Regions from separate parts of the Streptomyces sp. NPDC058619 genome, predicted to be linked through region 1. Evidence: riboswitches for the same ligand, from Rfam matches in the RefSeq annotation. Region 1 holds a riboswitch; each other region holds the start of a gene.
What was found. A riboswitch is a leader RNA that binds a small molecule or an ion and turns the genes downstream of it on or off. The one in region 1 is predicted to bind cobalamin.

Region 1 (6,168 bases):
CGGGCGGGTATCTGCCCGGTCGTGGATGGGGCATGATCGGGGGATGTCTGATCGCATCATCGCCGCCTGTGACGGAGCGGCCAAGGGGAACCCCGGGCCCGCCGCGTGGGCCTGGGTCATCGCCGACGCCGAGGGCCGGCCCGATCGCTGGGAGGCCGGACCGCTGGGCCGCGCCACCAACAACGTCGGGGAACTGACCGCCCTCCAGCGCCTCCTGGAAGCCGTGGCCCCGGGCACGTCCGTCGAGGTGCGCATGGACTCCCAGTACGCCATGAAAGCGGTCACGCAGTGGCTTCCCGCCTGGAAGCGCAACGGGTGGAAGACCTCCTCGGGCCAGCCGGTCGCCAACCGCGAACTCGTCGAGGCGATCGACCTGTTGCTCGGGGACCGCGACGTGACGTTCGTGTACGTGCCGGCCCACCGCGCGGACGGGGACCACCTGAACGCCATCGCCGACCAGGCCGCGAGCGACGCCGCTGTGTCCCAGCAGGGCGCCGGCACCGCCCTAGGCGACGCGGACATGCCGCAACCCGCACCGGCCCGCAGCGCGCCCGCCCGTGCCAAGAAGGCGCCGTCGCGGGGGAAGCCGTCCACCGGGGCATCGGCGGGACGCGGCCAACAGCGAGCGATCAAGGCCAAGTTCCCGGGTACCTGCCCGTGCGGCAAGACGTACGCGGCGGGCGAGCTGATCACCAACAACGGCAAGCGCTGGGGCCACCCGGACTGCGCGGCGGCCACCGCGGTCGGCGCTGCCGGGCCGCAGGCGTAGGCCCGGGTGCTCGCCGACCACCACGCGTACGAGGCCCTGTCGATCGCGCGGAGCCCGCGTACGACGAACGGCTGACGCGGGCCTGTCCGCCCCCGCCCCCCGGTACACGCACCGCAGGGCGGTGCACGCCCGCCGCCCGGGCGCCGCAGCGCCCCCGGACTACGGGCGGCCGGGCGGCTCGCAGCCCCGATCCCGTACCGCCGCGCCGGACCGGGCAGCCGGGACCCCCGGCAGGAAGGACACCTGGGCCGCGCCCGTCCGCGGATGTACGGCGACCTCGGCCGCCACGCCGTACACGTCGGCCAGGAGCCGTGCGGTCAGTACCTCGCCGGGCGGTCCGGAGGCCGTCACCGCCCCGTCGCACAGGACGTAGAGGCGGTCGCAGTAGTAGGCGGCGAGGTTCAGGTCGTGCAGGGCCACGAGGACCGTGGCGGGCAGCTGCCGCAGGAGCCCGAGCACCTCCAACTGGTGCCGGATGTCCAGGTGGTTGGTCGGCTCGTCGAGCACCAGCAGGGCGGGCTGCTGGGCCAGCGCACGGGCGATGAGGACGCGTTGGCGCTCGCCGCCGGAAAGGCGGTCGAAGGAGCGGTCCGCCAGCGCGGTCGCGTCCACCGAGTCGAGGGCCCACGTGACGATCGCGGCGTCCTCGGCGCTGTCGCCGTCGAACAGCCGTTTGTGCGGGGTGCGGCCCATCGCGACCACCTCCCGCACGGTCAGGTCGAAATCGGCCCCCGCGTCCTGCACCACCGCGGCCACGGTGCGGGAGAGCCGCCGCACCGGCAGCGTCCAGGCGTCCGCGCCATCCACGTGCACGCTGCCCGCGTCGGGCCGCAGCACGCGGTAGACGGTGCGCAGAAGGCTGGACTTGCCGCTGCCGTTGGGCCCGACCAGGCCGACCACCTCGCCGGGCCGGGCGCTGAGCGAGACGTCGCGCACCAGGTGGTGTGCGCCGGCGGTGAGGGTGACGCCCTCGACGGTGAGTTCTGCCGCGCTCATACCGCTCCTCGGCTCGTGGTGCGGCGGGCGTCCCGGCGCATCATCCACAGGAAGAAGGGTCCGCCGCAGAGCGCCGTCAGCACGCCCACGGGGATCTCCATGGGCGAGGCGACGGTCCGCGCCGCGATGTCGGCCCAGACGAGGAAGACCGCGCCGGCGAGCGCCGCCGCCGGCAGGACGCGCCGGTGGTCGCCGCCGACGAACAGGCGCACGATATGCGGCAGCATCAGCCCGACGAAGCCGATCGGCCCGGCCGCGGCCACCAGGACGCCGGTCACCAGCGACAGCAGGACGAACATCCGGGCCCGGAACCGGGCCACGTCCAGTCCCATGCTCGTCGCGGCCTCCTCACCGGTCAGCAGCAGGTTCAGCGACCTGGCCTGGACGAGGAGGACGGCGATGCCCAGCAGCAGGGCCGCGCCCGGCAGCCACAGGGTGTCCCACTGGACGCCGCCCAGTCCCCCCAGGGTCCAGGCCAGGACGGCCCGCGCCTCGTTGCCCCGGCCGGAGGTCAGCAGCAGCATGTTCATCACCGCGGTGAGGACCGCTGCCATGGCGACCCCCGACAACACCAGCCGCACCGAGGTGATGCGGCCGCCGGCGCGGGCCGTCGAGTACACCAGCAGCAGCGTCAGCAGCGCGCCGGCGAAGGCGGCGACCGACAGCGACAGTGCGCCGAACAGGCTCACGCCGAAGACGATCACCGCGACGGCGCCCAGGGACGCCCCGGAGGACACTCCCAGCAGGTACGGCTCCGCGAGCGGGTTGCGGACCAGGGCCTGCATGGCCGTCCCGATGACCGCGAGCCCCGCGCCCGTCACCGCCCCGAGGAGGACCCGCGGAGCCCGTACGTCCAGCACGATCGTCTCCCGCGCGCGTGACCAGGTCGGCTCCGACCAGTCGGCGCCCAGCGCGTGCGTCACGATGCCCCACACGTCGCCGGGCGGTACGTGCACCGACCCGATGGCCATGCCCGCGGTCGCGGAGACCAGCAGCAGGGCGCCGAGGACCGCGAGGGTCGCGGCGAAGGACCCGCGTCGCGGCGGGTCCGCGCCGCGGGCGTCCCGCCCGGCAGGGAAGGCGGCTGACATCGTCTTGGCGGGGGAGGGGGCCGTCACCGGAGCCGCTCGGGGTGCAGCCCGCGCGCCAGCTCCTCCACCGCGTACGGCGGCCTGACACCGACCAGGGTCGAGGTCAGCGGCACGACGACAAACCGCTTGTTCCTGATGGCCGGCACGTCGGCGAGCGCGGGCTGGGAGAGGAGGAACTCCTGCTTCTGCCGGACGCTTCCGGTGCCCGCGTAGTCGTAGATGGCGATCACCTCCGGCTTCCGGTCGACGACCTCCTCCCAGGAGACGTCACCGAAGACGTCGTCGAGGTCCGCGAAGACGTTCCGGCCGCCGGCGAGTTTGATGATCTCGGTGCCGAGGCCCTTGCCGCCGGCGGTGAACGCCGACTTGTCGCCGCTGTCGTAGACGAAGACCGGTACGGCGGGTGCGTCCTTGACCGCCTCGGCGGTCCTGGTGACGCGCCCCCGGAGGTCGGCGACGAGCTTGTCGGCCCGTTCCCCGACGCCGAAGACGCGTCCGATGGTCTGGATCTCGTCGTAGGTGTCCTGCATGGTCACCTGCTTCTTCCCGCAGTACTCGCGGTTGAGGTAGGTGTCGATGCCGGCGTCGCCGAACGCCTTGCGCGAGCGGCCCTCCTTCTCGGCGAACGCGGAGCCGTAGCCGCCGTAGACGAAGTCGGGAGCGGCGTCGAGGACGGCCTCGAAGGAGGGCTCCTTCTTCGCCAGCTCCGGTACGGCCTCGAAGTCCTGCCGCAACTCGGGCAGGACGGCCGAGTCGGGGAACGCGGTGCCGACCATACGGTCCTTCAGCCCCAGGGAGAGCATCAGTTCGGCGGGGTGCTGGTGGATGGTGACGACGCGAGCGGGCGCCTTGTCGTACGTGGTCCGTGTGCCGCAGTTGTCGATCGTGACGGGGAACCCCTGCGCGGCCGAGCCGGAAGACCCCGAAGTGCCGGACGGTTTCGCGGTGTCGGGGGAGTCCTTCGCCGAGCCGCAGCCGGTCAGTACGGCCGTGGACAGGGCCAGGGCCGCGGCGGCCGCGCGCAGGGTACGGCCGCGCCGGGCGGGCGGGCGGGGGAAAGGGGGGCGGGGCATGACGTCGTACACGTAGAGCCTCCTGCGGAGTCCGCGCTCCTCGGATCGGGCCCGCGACAGGCCAGTGTCCTGACTCCCGGGTCGGCGTCCCCCTGGCCTTCCCGCGACGGGCGCGGCGGCTCGCAGGAGGGGCGCACTCCCCGGTCACAGTGGCGGGACCGTGCCGGAATCGCACCGGCTTCCTGTCTCCCGTCGCGGTGATGACCCGGTGATATTACGTTCTGTCGGGTGGGGGGCGAAAAGGGCGTGCTGCGGCGCACCGCGGACCCCGACCGCGCTGCGGCTGCCGGACGGGGCGGAGGACCGGCCGCCGCGGCCCGTACGGTGACCCGGTGTTCGAGCAGTTGACGATGGACGTACTGTCGCCGGGGCGCAGTTTCACCGCCCCGGGCGTGCGGCTGCGCCGGTCGGCCAGCGGCGAGGACGTGGTGCGGGCGGCGGCGAGCCGCGCGGGGGCGGGGCGGGCGCGAGTGCGCGGCGGGTAGCCCGGTACGGCCCGGGGCGCATGCCCCGATGTCCGGGTCAGCGGGGGCCGGCCGTGGCGCACGGCACGCACGAGGTGGCGGTCGGGCGGGCCTCCAGGCGTTCCGCCGGGATCGGTTCGCCGCACCTCTCGCAGCGCCCGTAGTCCCCTCGGGCGAGCCGTTCCAGCGCCAGGTCGACGGCGTCCAGGTGCTCGCGGGCCCGGGCCAGGAGGGCGGCGACGTGAGCCCGCTCGAAGGCGGTGCTCGACCCCTCGGGGTCGTGCTCGTCGTCGACCGCGACCAGGGCGTTCGCCGCGACGATCCCGTCGAAGTCACGGATCAGGGCCGCGGTCCGCGCGAGGGTGTCGGCCCGGTCCGTGGCCAGCCGCTCGCGGGCGGACTCGTACCCTTCCCCGCGCTCGTGGTCGTACCCGTACCGAGGGGGCACCTCAGGGGCCGAATCGTCCATGCGTGCGACAACGCCGGTGTCCGGGCGCACATTCCTCCGGCGTGCACACGTCACGGGTGACCGGGGGCAGCTCCCTCGAGACCAGCGCGGTCGGCTCTCCTACGGGCAGACCCTCGCCGGCCTCCACGCGGCCGGAGCCCCGATCAGGCGGGCCGTACGGCCTGAGGGCGCGTACGGCCCCGGGAGGCGCGGGTGCGGCTACCCGCCGTCGGAGGCGGGGCTTTCTCCGGCGGCGCCGTGATCGGGCCGCTTCCGGTCCCCGTCCTGCCCGGGGTGGAGGGCCAGCATGTCCAGGAGTGCGGCCAGGCCGTCGTGCCCGGTGGTGTGGGCCGCGACCGCCTGACGGGCCCGCTCGCGCTGGCCGGAGCCGTCGGGCAGGGCGTCCGCGCACGCGGGCCGGCCCGTGACCGCCGGTCCGGCGGCAGCGCCGCGTCCCGCGTACGACCGGTGCTCCCCGGCGGTCGCGCACACCGCGACCGCGGCCGCCGAGCGGCGGCGGGTCCCGCCGCGGGCGACGGCGGCCCTGGTCCACTCCCACAGGCGGGGGGCGAGCTCCGACGGGCGGGGCAGGTAGGCGTTCGTCATCGCGCCCTCCTCCTATTTGCCCAGCTGTTCCGGGCCGAGCTCCTTGAGAGGGGGCCGGCGCCCCATGAGGATCTCCTTGCCGTCCTGGTCGAGGAGGTCGTTCTCGTCGCTCGCGGTGAACTCGTCGCGGTGCTGACCTGCGGTGCCGGGGCCGGGGCCGACGCTGTCGGTGTCGGTGTCGGTGGTGTCGGCGGGCCCGCGCTGAGCGGGGCGGCGGTCGTCTGCCATCGTGCTCCTCCTCGTACGCACCCGATCCTGACCGGCGGCGGTCAGGGACCCGGATGCCGTGCTGCCGTGGGTCCCGTGGAGTGTGCCCACGCGAGGGAGAGCAAAGCACGTCCGCAGCCCGCTCCCGCAATCCACCAGTTCGCGGCCCGGGCGGGTGTGTCGGCGCCCCTCGGGCAGGAGAAAGGTGAATCCGTACGCGCGGTCTGGGGAATACCGAGCAAGCGGTTGTCCGGCTCCGCCCCGGGAACGGCCGCGGCCGGCGGTATCGTCGGCGGCTCGGCGCGAATGGGCGGCCGGGAACGGGGCAGGCGGACCCCGGGCGGAATGCGAAAACCGCCGCGAACGGCATGGAATACGGAAAAGGGAAGGACGGCGGGGAGATCGCCGCTGTCCCCCGATGTACCGGAGGAGTTGTTTTCGCGTGACTGAGCATGTGTGGAGCTACACGTCGACCGCCGGCCACCTGGCCGGTACGGACCTGACCGGCTACAAG
Region 2 (6,168 bases), on a different contig from region 1:
GGTCAGATCCAGTTCCGCGGCGGCGCGTTCGACGTCGGAGGCCGCCAGCGCACCCGCGGGTGCGGGGCGGCCGCCGTCACCGGCTCCGAGGTTGAGCTCGGCCCACCGGGTCAGGCGTACGGCGTCGACGAGCGAGGCCCTGGCCCGGTTCGCGAGGTCCGCCGTGGCGGGCGTACCCGCCGGGGGCCGCGGGATGGTTCTGGTCCGTCGGTCGGTCACCGCCTTGCGGGCCGTGGCGACGGAACGCGGGGAGACGAGTCGGAGTCTGGAGTCGCGAGCCAACTGCTCATCAGGCTTTCGGGACGTCACGGAAGCAGTCTCGCCCGTGACGGGCCGAAAGCCCAAACGGAACCGGCGGTTACCGCTGCTCACCCGGGGCACAGACCGGGACAAGCCACCCTCTGGGCCCCGGCCGCCACAGGGCCTTCACATGACGGAAACCCCCGCGAGACGCGCTCACATGAGCGGAGTGAGGAAGCGGCGCAGGACCTCCTCGTACCCGGCCGGGTCCGCGTTCCACATCGCCCCGTGCCCGGCCCCGGCCACGGTGTGCAGGGTGACGAGGTCGGGGCGGGCTGCGGCGAGCCGCCGGGAGGGCTCCCAGGGGGCGAGCGTGTCGGCCGGGCCGTGGAAGACCAGGACCGGGACGCGGAGCGCGCCGGGGTCGGCGCCCGGCGGCAGCCGGGCGGCGCTCAGCCCCGCGCGACTCTCGGCGGCCCGGACCGCCAACGGCAGCACCGCGGCCGGGGTGCGGCGCGCGGCCGCCAGCGCGCGCAGCGTCGCGTGCCAGTCGAGGACGGGCGAGTCCAGCACGAGCCCGGAGATCCGGTCGGCGAGCGCCGAGCGCTCGGCGGCGCGCAGGGCCATGGCGGCCCCGGTGGACCAGCCGTACAGGATCACATGGCGGGCTCCGTGGCGCAGGGCGTAGCGGATGGCGGCGTCCAGGTCCCGCCACTCCGATTCGCCGAGGTGCCCGAGGCCGTCGGGCGGGGCGGGTGCGCCTAGGTCGCCCCGGTAGGCGAGGTCGAGGACGGGCACCTGGTGGCGGTGGAGGAAGGGCATGACCACCATCGGGTGCTCGCGGCTGCTGCCGAGCCCGTGCACGGCGATGACCCAGGTGTCCCGGTCCGCGGGCACGAACCAGGCGGGCAGGGCGCCCAGCTCCCCGGGGATGTCCACGTCGGCGTGGTCGAACCCGAGGGCGGTGCGCGGGTTCCCGAGGTGGACCTGGGGGGTGAGGGTGACCCGGGTTCCGGGGTCGAGGCTGCCGTGGGTGACGGCGACGAGCCGGCGGACCACGGTGTCGGGGCCGTGCGGGACGTCGGGCAGGACGGGGCCGACGACGGCGTGTACCCCGGGGGCGTCCAGACCGTACGTGCCGGGGCGCAGGGAGCCGAGGGAGCGGGTCAGCTCGACCCGGCCGGGGGCCGTGGAGTGCACGCTGAGCCGGCGTCCGCCGGGCAGGGGGCGCCCAGGTTCGGGCCGCAGGGCGGCGCCGGCGGCGCAGCGGCCGGCCGCGACCGCGGCCGCGCCGGCGCCCAGGAGCGTGGTGGTGACGGCCGCTGCCGTCGCTGTGGCGGTACGCACCGCTCCAGTGTCGGCGCGCGGGCTCCGGCGGGCCACCGGAGGCGATCGCCCCGCGGGAGGTGCGGAGCTCGCCCCGCGGAGACCGGAAGCGGGGTGACCTAGCTCTCTTTCGGTGGCGTCACGGACTCCCGGGGCAGGCGGTCCTGTTTGACGGAGGGGCGCATTCACCCGGCTTTGACGTGCATTAATCGATATATCTACGGCAGAACCGGGACGAAGGTCCCGATCGGGTGGCGCACCAGTACACCGCTCCGCCCGCGCCAGTTCATCTTCCGTTCATCCAGGTTGCCTACGTTCGCCGAGCCACTGACGTCAAACAGAAGCCTGGGTAAATGGAGCACATAACGCTTCTCCTCGGGATCGTGATCATCACCGCTCTCGTGTTCGACTTCACGAACGGTTTTCACGACACGGCCAACGCGATGGCCACCACCATCTCGACCGGCGCCCTCAAGCCCAAGACGGCGGTGGCCATGTCCGCCGTACTCAACCTCGTCGGCGCGTTCATGTCCGTGGAGGTCGCCAAGACGATCTCCAAGGGCCTGGTCAACGAGGAAGGCATCCAGCCAGAGGTGATCTTCGCCGCCCTGGTCGGAGCCATCCTCTGGAACCTCGTCACCTGGCTGGTCGGCCTGCCCTCCAGCTCCTCCCACGCCCTGATGGGCGGCCTGATCGGTGCCGCGGTGGCGTCGGCCGGCATGGGCGCGGTGAACGGCAGCGTCGTCGTCACCAAGGTCCTCATCCCCGCGATCGCCGCCCCCCTGGTCGCCGGCCTGGCCGCGCTGCTGGCGGCGAAGGTCACCTACAAACTCGGCAACAGGGTCGGTGAGAAGACCTCCGCGAAGGGCTACCGCGCCGGTCAGATCGCCTCGGCCGGCCTCGTCTCCCTCGCGCACGGCACCAACGACGCGCAGAAGACGATGGGCATCATCACGCTGGCGCTCGTCGCCGGCAACGCGCTGCCCGCCGGTGCCAACCCGCCGGTCTGGGTCATCGTCTCCGCCGGCCTGGCCATCGCGATGGGCACCTACCTGGGCGGCTGGCGCATCATCCGCACCATGGGCAAGGGCCTGACCGACCTCCAGCCGCAGCAGGGCTTCGCCGCCCAGACCTCCGCGGCGAGCGTCATCCTGGCCTCCTCGACCCTCGGCTTCTCCCTCTCCACCACCCACGCCTGCTCCGGCGCGGTCATGGGTGCGGGCCTGGGACGCAAGGGCGGCGTGGTCCGCTGGTCCACCGCCACCCGCATGTTCATCGCCTGGGGCCTGACCCTGCCGGCCGCCGCCCTGGTCGCCGCCGGAGCGGAGCTCGTCATGCGGACCGGTGACATCGGCATCGCCGGCGTCACGGTCTTCCTGGTCGCCTCGTGCTTCGCCATCTGGGTCATCTCCCGCCGCCAGGTCGTCGACCACCACAACGTCAACGAGGTGGAGCCGGCCGGCGCCGGGGAGCCGGAGGCCGATGTCGTGACCACGGCCATGGCCGCCGTCACCGTCCCGCCGACCACCGCTGCCGCGGCGGCGGCCGCGGCCGACGACGACCTCCGGGCCACCATCCCGGCCGCGACGACGACCCCGGCGGCTCCGGCCGCCGCGGTCTGACCGAGATCTGCAGAGGAACGGCAGTATGAAGATCGACTGGGAAGCACTCGGCTCCGTCTTCGGGGTCAGCCTCTCCGCCACCGTCGCCCTCGTGGCCCTCTTCACCCTGGGCCTGGTGGGCCTGTCCAAGCACGAGGCCGCCACCGAGCAGGGCGGCAGCGCCACCCTGGCCCGCAGCGGGGCGTACGCCTGCTTCGCGCTCGTCACGGCGGCCGTCGCGTACGGGATCTACCTGATCGTCGCCTGAGACACCGGGCGCGCGGGCTCCCTCCGGGTTTCAACCCGGAGGGAGCTTTCGCATGACCGGCCCCGCGCCGCCGTACGCCGGCGCGGGGCCCGCATCATCCCCGCCCGCGGCCCCGCCGCAGGTCAACGGCGAGTTGACGGGCCTTCGCGGTGCGTGGTGGACTGCCCGAGCCATTACGGCGGCATGGAGAGGAAGCCGGTGCGATTCCGGCGCGGTCCCGCCACTGTCACCGGGGGCACTCGTCCGAGTGCGACCCGGGAGCCAGGAACTCTCGCCGCCGGTCACGTCGAACCAGGGCGCGGACCCTGAGTGAGGACATGCCTTTCACCATGCGTGCCGACCGCGTCTTCGCGTACGGCGCCGCGGCGGGCCTGATCGGTGACCGGATCCTCGGGGATCCGCGCCGCGGGCACCCCGTGGCCGCCTTCGGACGGGCCGCCGCCGCCGTCGAGCGCGCCCTGTGGCGCGACGACCGCGCCCGGGGGGTCCTGCACACCCTGGTGTGCGCCGGCGGCGCGACCGCCGTCGGCGTGCTCGGCGCCCGCGCCGTGCGCGCCCGGCCCGCGGCCACCCGCATCGCCCTCACCGCCGCCGCCACCTGGGCCGTCGTGGGCGGCACCTCGCTGGGCCGGGAGGCCCGCAGCATCGGCGGATCGCTGGCCGCCGGGGACGCCGAGGCGGCCCGTCAGCGGCTGCCGCACCTGTGCGGGCGCGATCCACAGGCCCTGGACGAGCAGCAGATGGCCCGGGCCGTCGTGGAGTCCGTCGCCGAGAACACCTCCGACGCGGTCGTCGGGGCCCTGGTGTGGGGCGCCGTCGCCGGGGTGCCCGGGCTGCTGGCCTTCCGCGCCGTGAACACCCTGGACGCGATGGTCGGCCACAAGTCCCCCCGCCACCTGCGCTACGGCTGGGCCTCCGCCCGGCTCGACGACGTGGCGGGCTGGCCCGGCGCCCGGCTGACCGCGCTCGCCGCCGTCCTGGCCGGCCCCGACCGGCGGGGTGCCGTACGGGCCTGGCGCGCGGACGCCGCCCGGCACCCCAGCCCGAACGCCGGCCCCGTCGAGTCCTCCTTCGCGGGGGCGCTCGGCGTGCGCCTTGGCGGCACCCTGGCGTACGGCGGCCGCGTCGAGCACCGGGCCGTGCTGAACGGCGCGGCCGGACGGCCCGTCGAGGTCGCCGACATCGAGCGGGCGGTACGGCTGTCGCGGAACGTGACCTGGCTGGCGCTGGGGGCCTGCGTGGCCGCCCGGACGCTGGCCGCGCGCGCCTTCTGCGGCTCCCACACCTCCCCCGTCCCCCCCATCTCCCGTACGAGGAAAGGTCGCCCGTGAGCGGCGCGAAGCGCGGCGGCGGACTGCTGGTCGCCGGTACGACGTCGGACGCGGGCAAGAGCGTGGTCACGGCGGGCATCTGCCGCTGGCTGGCCCGCACCGGCGTGAAGGTGGCGCCCTTCAAGGCGCAGAACATGTCGCTGAACTCCTTCGTCACCCGGGAGGGCGCCGAGATCGGGCGCGCCCAGGCGATGCAGGCACAGGCGGCCCGCGTGGAGCCGACCGCGCTGATGAACCCGGTGCTGCTCAAGCCGGGCGGCGACCAGAGCAGCCAGGTGGTGCTGCTGGGCAGGCCGGTGGGCGAGATGAGCGCCCGCGGGTTCTTCGGGACGGCCGGGGGCGCGGCCCCCGGGAAGGCGCTGCGGGGCGGCCGGCGGGAACAGCTGCTCGGCGTCGTCACGGACTGCCTGGAGCAGCTGCGGGGCACGTACGACGCCGTGATCTGCGAGGGCGCGGGCAGCCCGGCCGAGATCAACCTGCGCCGGACCGACATCGTGAACATGGGGATCGCCCGCGCCGCGCGGTTCCCGGTGGTCGTCGTCGGGGACATCGACCGGGGCGGGGTCTTCGCGTCCTTCTTCGGGACGACGGCGCTGCTGTCCCCGGAGGACCAGTCGCTGATCGCGGGGTACCTGGTGAACAAGTTCCGCGGTGACGTGTCGCTGCTGGAGCCCGGCATGGAGATGCTCCGCGGCCTCACGGGCCGGGGGACGTACGGGGTGCTGCCCTTCCGGCACGGCCTCGGCATCGACGAGGAGGACGGGCTGCGGGTGTCCCTGCGCGGCGCGGTCCGCGAGTCCGTGGTGGCTCCGCCGGTCGGCGAGGACGTGCTGCGGGTCGCGGTGTGCGCGGTGCCGCTGATGTCCAACTTCACGGACGTCGACGCGCTCGCCGCCGAGCCGGGGGTCGTGGTGCGGTTCGTGGACCGGGCCGAGGAGCTGGCCGACGCGGACCTGGTCGTCGTACCCGGTACGCGCGGCACGGTGAAGGCGCTGGCCTGGCTGCGCGAGCGGGGCCTGGCCGACGCCCTGGTGCGGCGGGCCGCCGAGGGCCGGCCGGTGCTGGGGATCTGCGGCGGGTTCCAGGTGCTCGGCGAGCACATCGAGGACGAGGTCGAATCGCGGGCCGGAGCGGTCGACGGCCTCGGTCTGCTGCCCGTGCGCGTCCGCTTCGAGCGGGAGAAGACCCTCGCCCGGCCCGTGGGCACCGCGCTCGGCGAGCCGGTCGAGGGGTACGAGATCCACCACGGCGTGGCCGAGGTGCTGGGCGGGGAGCCGTTCCTGGACGGGTGCCGGGTCGGGGCCGTGTGGGGGACCCACTGGCACGGCTCGCTGGAGTCGGACGGCTTTCGCCGGGCGTTCCTGCGCGAGGTCGCGGCGGCCGCCGGGCGGCGCTTCGTCCC
Region 3 (6,168 bases), on a different contig from region 1:
AGTGCGTCCCCCCACCACGGCAGTGCGTCCCCGCCCCCGGACTTCCCGGGAGCGGGGACGCACTCGTGCCGGCCGGGCCGGCGACGCGGACTAGAAGTCCTCGTCCAGGTCGACCGTGCCCTCGACCGCGACCTGGTAGGCCGACGGGCGGCGCTCGAAGAAGTTCGTCAGCTCCTGCACGCCCTGGAGCTCCATGAAGGAGAACGGGTTCTGCGAGCCGTACACCGGCGGGAAGCCGAGACGGACCAGGCGCTGGTCCGCGACGCACTCCAGGTACTCGCGCATCGACTCGGTGTTCATGCCCGGCAGGCCGTCGCCGCACAGGTCGCGGCCGAACTGGAGCTCCGCCTCGACGGCTTCCCGCAGCATGTCGGTGACCTGCTGCTGAAGAGCGTCGTCGAAGAGCTCCGGCTCCTCCTTGCGGACCGTGTCCACGACCTCGAAGGCGAAGTTCATGTGCATGGTCTCGTCGCGGAAAACCCAGTTCGTGCCGGTGGCCAGGCCGTGCAGCAGGCCGCGCGAGCGGAACCAGTACACGTACGCGAAGGCGCCGTAGAAGAACAGGCCCTCGATGCACGCGGCGAAGCAGATCAGGTTCAGCAGGAAGCGGCGCCGGTCGGCGGCCGTCTCCAGCCGGTCGATCTTCTCGACCGAGTCCATCCACTTGAAGCAGAACTGCGCCTTCTCGCGGATCGAGGGGATCTCCTCGACCGCGTCGAACGCGGCCGCCCGGTCGTCCGGGTTGGGCAGGTAGGTGTCGAGCAGCGTCAGGTAGAACTGGACGTGCACGGCCTCCTCGAACAGCTGGCGCGACAGGTAAAGGCGCGCCTCCGGGGAGTTGATGTGCTTGTACAGCGTCAGCACGAGGTTGTTCGACACGATCGAGTCGCCCGTCGCGAAGAACGCGACCAGCCGGCCGATCATGTGCTGCTCGGAGGGCGTCAGCTTCGCCAGGTCGGCGACGTCCGAGTGGAGGTCGACCTCCTCCACCGTCCACGTGTTCTTGATCGCGTCGCGGTAGCGCTCGTAGAAGTCGGGGTAGCGCATCGGGCGGAGCGTCAGCTCGAAGCCCGGGTCCAGCAGGTTTTTGGTGTTCTCGGAGCTCATCACTGGCAGGCCTCGCAGGACTCGGGGTTCTCAAGGGAGCAGGCCAGCGCGTCGGCGTCGACGGCCTGCGGAAGCGGAGCGGCGGATGCCGGGACGGCGGAACCGGACGCCGCGCGGGCGATCTTCGTCGCCGGGCGCGAGCGCAGGTAGTACGTCGTCTTCAGGCCCTGCTTCCAGGCGTACGCGTACATCGAGCTGAGCTTGCCGATGGTGGGCGTCTCCAGGAACAGGTTCAGCGACTGCGACTGGTCGAGGAACGGGGTCCGGGCCGCCGCCATGTCGATCAGGCCGCGCTGCGGGATCTCCCACGCCGTGCGGTACAGCGCGCGCACCTCGGCCGGGATCCAGCCGAAGCCCTGAACCGAGCCGCTGGCCTCGCGCAGCGCCTCGCGGGTCTGGGCGTCCCACACGCCGAGCCGCTTCAGCTCGGCCACCAGGTACGCGTTGACCTGGAGGAACTCACCGCTCAGCGTCTCGCGCTTGAACAGGTTGGAGACCTGCGGCTCGATGCACTCGTACACGCCCGCGATGGAGGCGATCGTCGCCGTCGGTGCGATCGCCAGGAGCAGCGAGTTGCGCATCCCGGTCTTCGCGATCCGGGCGCGCAGCGCGTTCCAGCGCTCCGGCCAGTTCTGCTCGACCTCGTAGTGGTCGGGGTGCAGCACGCCGCGCGCGGTGCGGGTCTGCTCCCAGGCGGGGAGCGGGCCGTTCTTCTCGGCGAGGTCGCAGGAGGCCTCGTACGCGGCGAGCATGATCCGCTCGGACAGCTTCGTGGACAGTGCCTGCGCCTCGGGGGAGTCGAAGGGCAGCTTCAGCCGGAAGAAGACGTCCTGGAGACCCATGGCGCCCAGACCCACCGGCCGCCAGCGGGCGTTGGAGCGGCCCGCCTGCTCGGTCGGGTAGAAGTTGATGTCCACCACGCGGTCCAGGAAGGTCACCGCGGTACGGACGGTCTCGTCCAGGCGCTCCCAGTCGATCTCGCCGGTCTCCGCCAGGACGAAGGCGCCCAGGTTGACCGAACCGAGGTTGCAAACGGCCGTCTCGCCGTCGTTGGTGACCTCGATGATCTCGGTGCAGAGGTTGGAGGAGTGGACGACCGTGCCCGGCTCGGCGGTCTGGTTCGCCGTGCGGTTGGAGGCGTCCTTGAAGGTCATCCAGCCCTGGCCGGTCTGCGCGAGGGTGCGCATCATCCGGCCGTACAGCTCGCGGGCGGGCATGGTCTTGCGGGCCAGGCCCGCCGCCTCGGCCTTGTGGTACGCGGCGTCGAAGTCGTCGCCCCACAGGTCCACCAGCTCGGGGACCTCGGCCGGGGAGAACAGCGACCAGTCGGCGTCGGCGTTCACGCGGCGCATGAACTCGTCCGGCACCCAGTGGGCGAGGTTCAGGTTGTGCGTACGGCGCTGGTCCTCGCCGGTGTTGTCGCGGAGCTCCAGGAACTCCTCGATGTCCGCGTGCCAGGTCTCCAGGTAGACGGCGGCGGCGCCCTTGCGGCGGCCGCCCTGGTTCACCGCGGCGACGGAGGCGTCGAGGGTCTTCAGGAACGGGACGATGCCGTTGGAATGGCCGTTGGTGCCGCGGATCAGCGAACCGCGGGCGCGGATGCGGGAGTACGACAGGCCGATGCCGCCGGCGTGCTTGGAGAGGCGCGCGACCTGGTGGTAGCGGTCGTAGATCGAGTCGAGCTCGTCCAGCGGGGAGTCCAGCAGGTAGCAGGAGGACATCTGCGGGTGCCGGGTGCCGGAGTTGAAGAGCGTGGGGGAGGACGGCAGGTAGTCGAGGCGGCTCATCAGCCGGTACAGCGAGGCCACTTCCTCGACGGCCTGGACGCCGCCGGTCTCACCGTCAGGTCCGGTCTCGGCCAGACCGCAGGCCACGCGCAGCATGAAGAACTGCGGGGTCTCCACGACCTGGCGGGTGATCGGGTGGCGCAGCAGGTAGCGGCTGTGCAGCGTGCGCAGGCCGAAGAAGCCGAAGCGGTCGTCGGCGCCCTCGGCGAGCGCGTGCTCCACCAGCGCGTCCAGGCGGGCCGCGTGGGCCGCGACGAACGCGGCGGTGCGGTCGGCGATCAGGCCCTCGCGGTGGCCCACGGCGACGGAGGCGGAGAACGAGGTGGCACCCTGGCCGGCGGCCTCCCCGGCCACGGCCAGCGTCAGCAGCCGGGCGGCGAGGCGGGAGTACGCCGGGTCCTCGGAGATGAGCCCCGCGGCGGCCTCGGTGGCCAGCCCGCGCAGCTCGGCCTCGTCGGCGAGGGAGCTGCGGCCGCGCAGCGCGGCGGCGGCAACCCGGCCGGGGTCGGTGTCGGGCAGGTCGGCCGTCAGTTCGGTGAGGGTACGCAGGAGTGCGGCCCCGGGACCTTCGCCAGATCCATGAAGAGCCGTGGACGGAACGGACTCGGCGCGCGGTGCGGAAGGCGCGATGGTCACGGGGGTTGCTCTCCCTCGCTCGGCCCGGTCATCGGCGGGGCGGGGTGCGAGGGGCGCATGCGGGACAGCGCACGGGCCGGCCCGGGCAGGGCAGGCAGCTCGTGCACCGCATGGCGTCCACCGGCCCAACCGCGAGGCCCGGACGTGTCGGCGCCCGGTTCGGTCGAGCCGGGCGCGCTGTCGGCAGGTCCTCGGACTTGCAGGTACACCAATCGGTGCACTTCATACCGTTGCGGGACAGTTCCGGATTCACACCGGATTCCCCTGCGGCGACAGCAGCCCTGAGCATACATGTGGGGGCGCCCCTCTGCGGAAGGCCCCACATGTTGTGTCGGCGTGGCTACAGCTTCAGCCGGTACGTCAGCAGGGTGAGGCCCTCGACCGGCGCCCAGTCCCGCTCCGGAGTGCGTTCGAAACCGAGCCGGGAGTAGATCCGGTGGGCCCCGGCCATGCTCCGCTGGGTGGAGAGGACCATCGCGGAAACCCCCTCGATCGCCCGCGCCCGGTCCAGGCAGGCCCGCACCAGCGCCTCGCCGGCGCCCTGCCCGCGGCCCTCCCGGGCCACGGCGAGCATCCGGAACTCGGCCTCGTCCGGGGCGGCGATGTCGGCGAGCGTGCTCCCGGGCTCGGCGAAGGTCACTCCGCCGAGGATCCGCCCGTCGCGCTCGGCGACGAGCACCTCGGCCAGGGCGGCCCGGCCGGCCACGTCGCGCAGGACGCTCAGGTAGTCGTCGTTCTCGTTCTCGTCCAGATGCCCGTCGGCTAGGTAGGCCTGCGCCGTGATCTCGCCCAGCTCCGCGTATTCGGCGGGCAGCGCCGCCCTGATCACCATGTCCATGCGGTCGAGTGTGCAGGACGGGTACGGGGCGGTGGGGTACCGGGCGGGCGGGGCGGGCAGGGCGGCCCCCGTCGCGGCGCCGGAAGCCGAAGGCCCCGCCGCGGAGAGCGGCGGGGCCTTCGGGGCGGGCGGGGTCAGCAGCAGCGGAAGCCGTCGCGGGGGTCCGCCTCCCGGGCGTCGGTGCGGGCCCGTTCGAAGGCCCGGCGGGTCGGGACCGCGGCGTCCGGGTCGTGGGAGCGGGCGTGCGCGACGTACCGGTCGTACGCGGCCTCGCCGGAGAACTCCCGTACGAAGTACCGGGCCCGGGCCAGCCCCCGGCGCAGCCGCTCCACGCCGCTCAGGCCCGTACCGTCGCGGCCGGGCGCCGCCGGGCTCACGCGACCGGCTCCTTCGCCCGGCCGCCGCTGGGGTCCAGGCCCGCGGCCGCGAGCTCGGCGCGCTCCTCGGCGGTCGGGATCAGCCCGGCCGGGGCGACGATCTTCGACTCGGTCCACGGGACCTCGGAGAGCTTCACGGACGCCGGGTCGGCGATCGCCTTGAAGCAGGTCCGGGCCGCGTCCACCAGCACGATGACGATCAGGAGCGCGAACAGCACGCACAGCACGCCGTCCACCGTGGCGTTGGTGACCACGGTCTCCATCTCGCCCATGGTCTTCGCGGGCGGCAGGACCTTGTCGGCGTCGATGCCGGCCTGGTACTTGTCGCGCTGGGCGAAGAAGCCGACCTTCACGTCCTCCGAGAAGATCTTCTGATAGCTGGCGGTGAGCGTGACGGCCACGTCCCACACCAGCGGCACGCCCGTCACCCAGGCCCACCTGAGCCGCCCGGACTTGACCAGGAGGGTGGTGCAGACGGCCAGGGCGACCGCCGCGAGCAGCTGGTTCGCGATGCCGAACAGCGGGAAGAGCTGGTTGATGCCGCCCAGCGGGTCCTTGACGCCGACCCAGAGGAAGTAGCCCCAGCCGCCGACGACGACGGCGCTCGCGAACCAGACGCCGGGCTTCCAGCTGACGTCCTTGAAGGACTTGTGCACGTTGCCGAGCGTGTCCTGGAGCATGAACCGGCCGACGCGGGTGCCCGCGTCGACGGTCGTCAGGATGAACAGGGCCTCGAACATGATGGCGAAGTGGTACCAGAAGGCCTTCATGCCGGCGCCGCCGATGACGGCCGAGAAGATCTCCGACATCCCGAGTGCGAAGGTCGGCGCTCCACCGGTACGGGAGAGCAGGCTGGTCTCCTCGACGTCCTTCGCGGCCTGCGCGAGGGCTTCCGGGCTGATGGCGAAGCCGAAGTTCGTCACCGCCTGCGAGGCGGTCTCCACGGTGGTGCCGATGACGCCGGGGGGCGAGTTCACGGCGAAGAAGAGGCCGGGCTCGATGATGCAGGCCGCGATCATCGCCATGATGGCGACGAAGGACTCGGTCAGCATTGCGCCGTAGCCGATGACCCGGACCTGGGTCTCCTTCTGGATCATCTTCGGGGTGGTGCCCGAGGCGACCAGCGAGTGGAAACCGGACAGGGCCCCGCACGCGATGGTGATGAAGACGAACGGGAACATCGAGCCGGCGAAGACCGGGCCGTCTCCGCGGGCGGCGAACTCGGTGACCGCGGGCATCTTCAGGGTGGGCATCGCGATGACCACGCCCAGCGCGAGCAGCGCGATCGTGCCGACCTTCATGAAGGTGGAGAGGTAGTCGCGGGGCGCGAGCAGCATCCACACCGGCAGGACCGACGCGACGAAGCCGTACGCGACCATCCAGACGACGAGCGTCTCCTTCTCCAGGGTGAAGGTCCCGGCGA

Region 2: linked by a shared signal. The riboswitch ahead of ACFWTC_RS02165 (cobalamin biosynthesis protein) and the one ahead of ACFWTC_RS37560 (ABC transporter substrate-binding protein) in region 1 are both predicted to bind cobalamin.
Region 3: linked by a shared signal. The riboswitch ahead of ACFWTC_RS32620 (ribonucleoside-diphosphate reductase subunit alpha) and the one ahead of ACFWTC_RS37560 (ABC transporter substrate-binding protein) in region 1 are both predicted to bind cobalamin.

The regions. Positions count from the first base shown of each region.
Region 1 is NZ_JBHXQN010000103.1:4-6,171, reverse strand. It holds gene ACFWTC_RS37575 (ribonuclease H) at 44-769, shown strand; gene ACFWTC_RS37570 (ABC transporter ATP-binding protein) at 929-1,765, opposite strand; gene ACFWTC_RS37565 (FecCD family ABC transporter permease) at 1,762-2,856, opposite strand; gene ACFWTC_RS37560 (ABC transporter substrate-binding protein) at 2,880-3,941, opposite strand; cobalamin riboswitch at 3,971-4,153, opposite strand; gene ACFWTC_RS37555 (hypothetical protein) at 4,262-4,414, shown strand; gene ACFWTC_RS37550 (TraR/DksA family transcriptional regulator) at 4,452-4,862, opposite strand; gene ACFWTC_RS37545 (hypothetical protein) at 5,061-5,447, opposite strand; gene ACFWTC_RS37540 (hypothetical protein) at 5,460-5,675, opposite strand.
Region 2 is NZ_JBHXQN010000002.1:22,651-28,818, forward strand. It holds gene ACFWTC_RS02145 (hypothetical protein) at 1-309, opposite strand, end outside; gene ACFWTC_RS02150 (alpha/beta hydrolase family protein) at 457-1,587, opposite strand; gene ACFWTC_RS02155 (anion permease) at 1,920-3,188, shown strand; gene ACFWTC_RS02160 (hypothetical protein) at 3,214-3,435, shown strand; cobalamin riboswitch at 3,598-3,729, shown strand; gene ACFWTC_RS02165 (cobalamin biosynthesis protein) at 3,765-4,766, shown strand; gene ACFWTC_RS02170 (cobyric acid synthase) at 4,763-6,168, shown strand, end outside.
Region 3 is NZ_JBHXQN010000057.1:29,496-35,663, forward strand. It holds gene ACFWTC_RS32615 (ribonucleotide-diphosphate reductase subunit beta) at 91-1,107, opposite strand; gene ACFWTC_RS32620 (ribonucleoside-diphosphate reductase subunit alpha) at 1,107-3,530, opposite strand; cobalamin riboswitch at 3,695-3,829, opposite strand; gene ACFWTC_RS32625 (GNAT family N-acetyltransferase) at 3,871-4,368, opposite strand; gene ACFWTC_RS32630 (YbdD/YjiX family protein) at 4,503-4,700, opposite strand; gene ACFWTC_RS32635 (carbon starvation CstA family protein) at 4,742-6,168, opposite strand, start outside.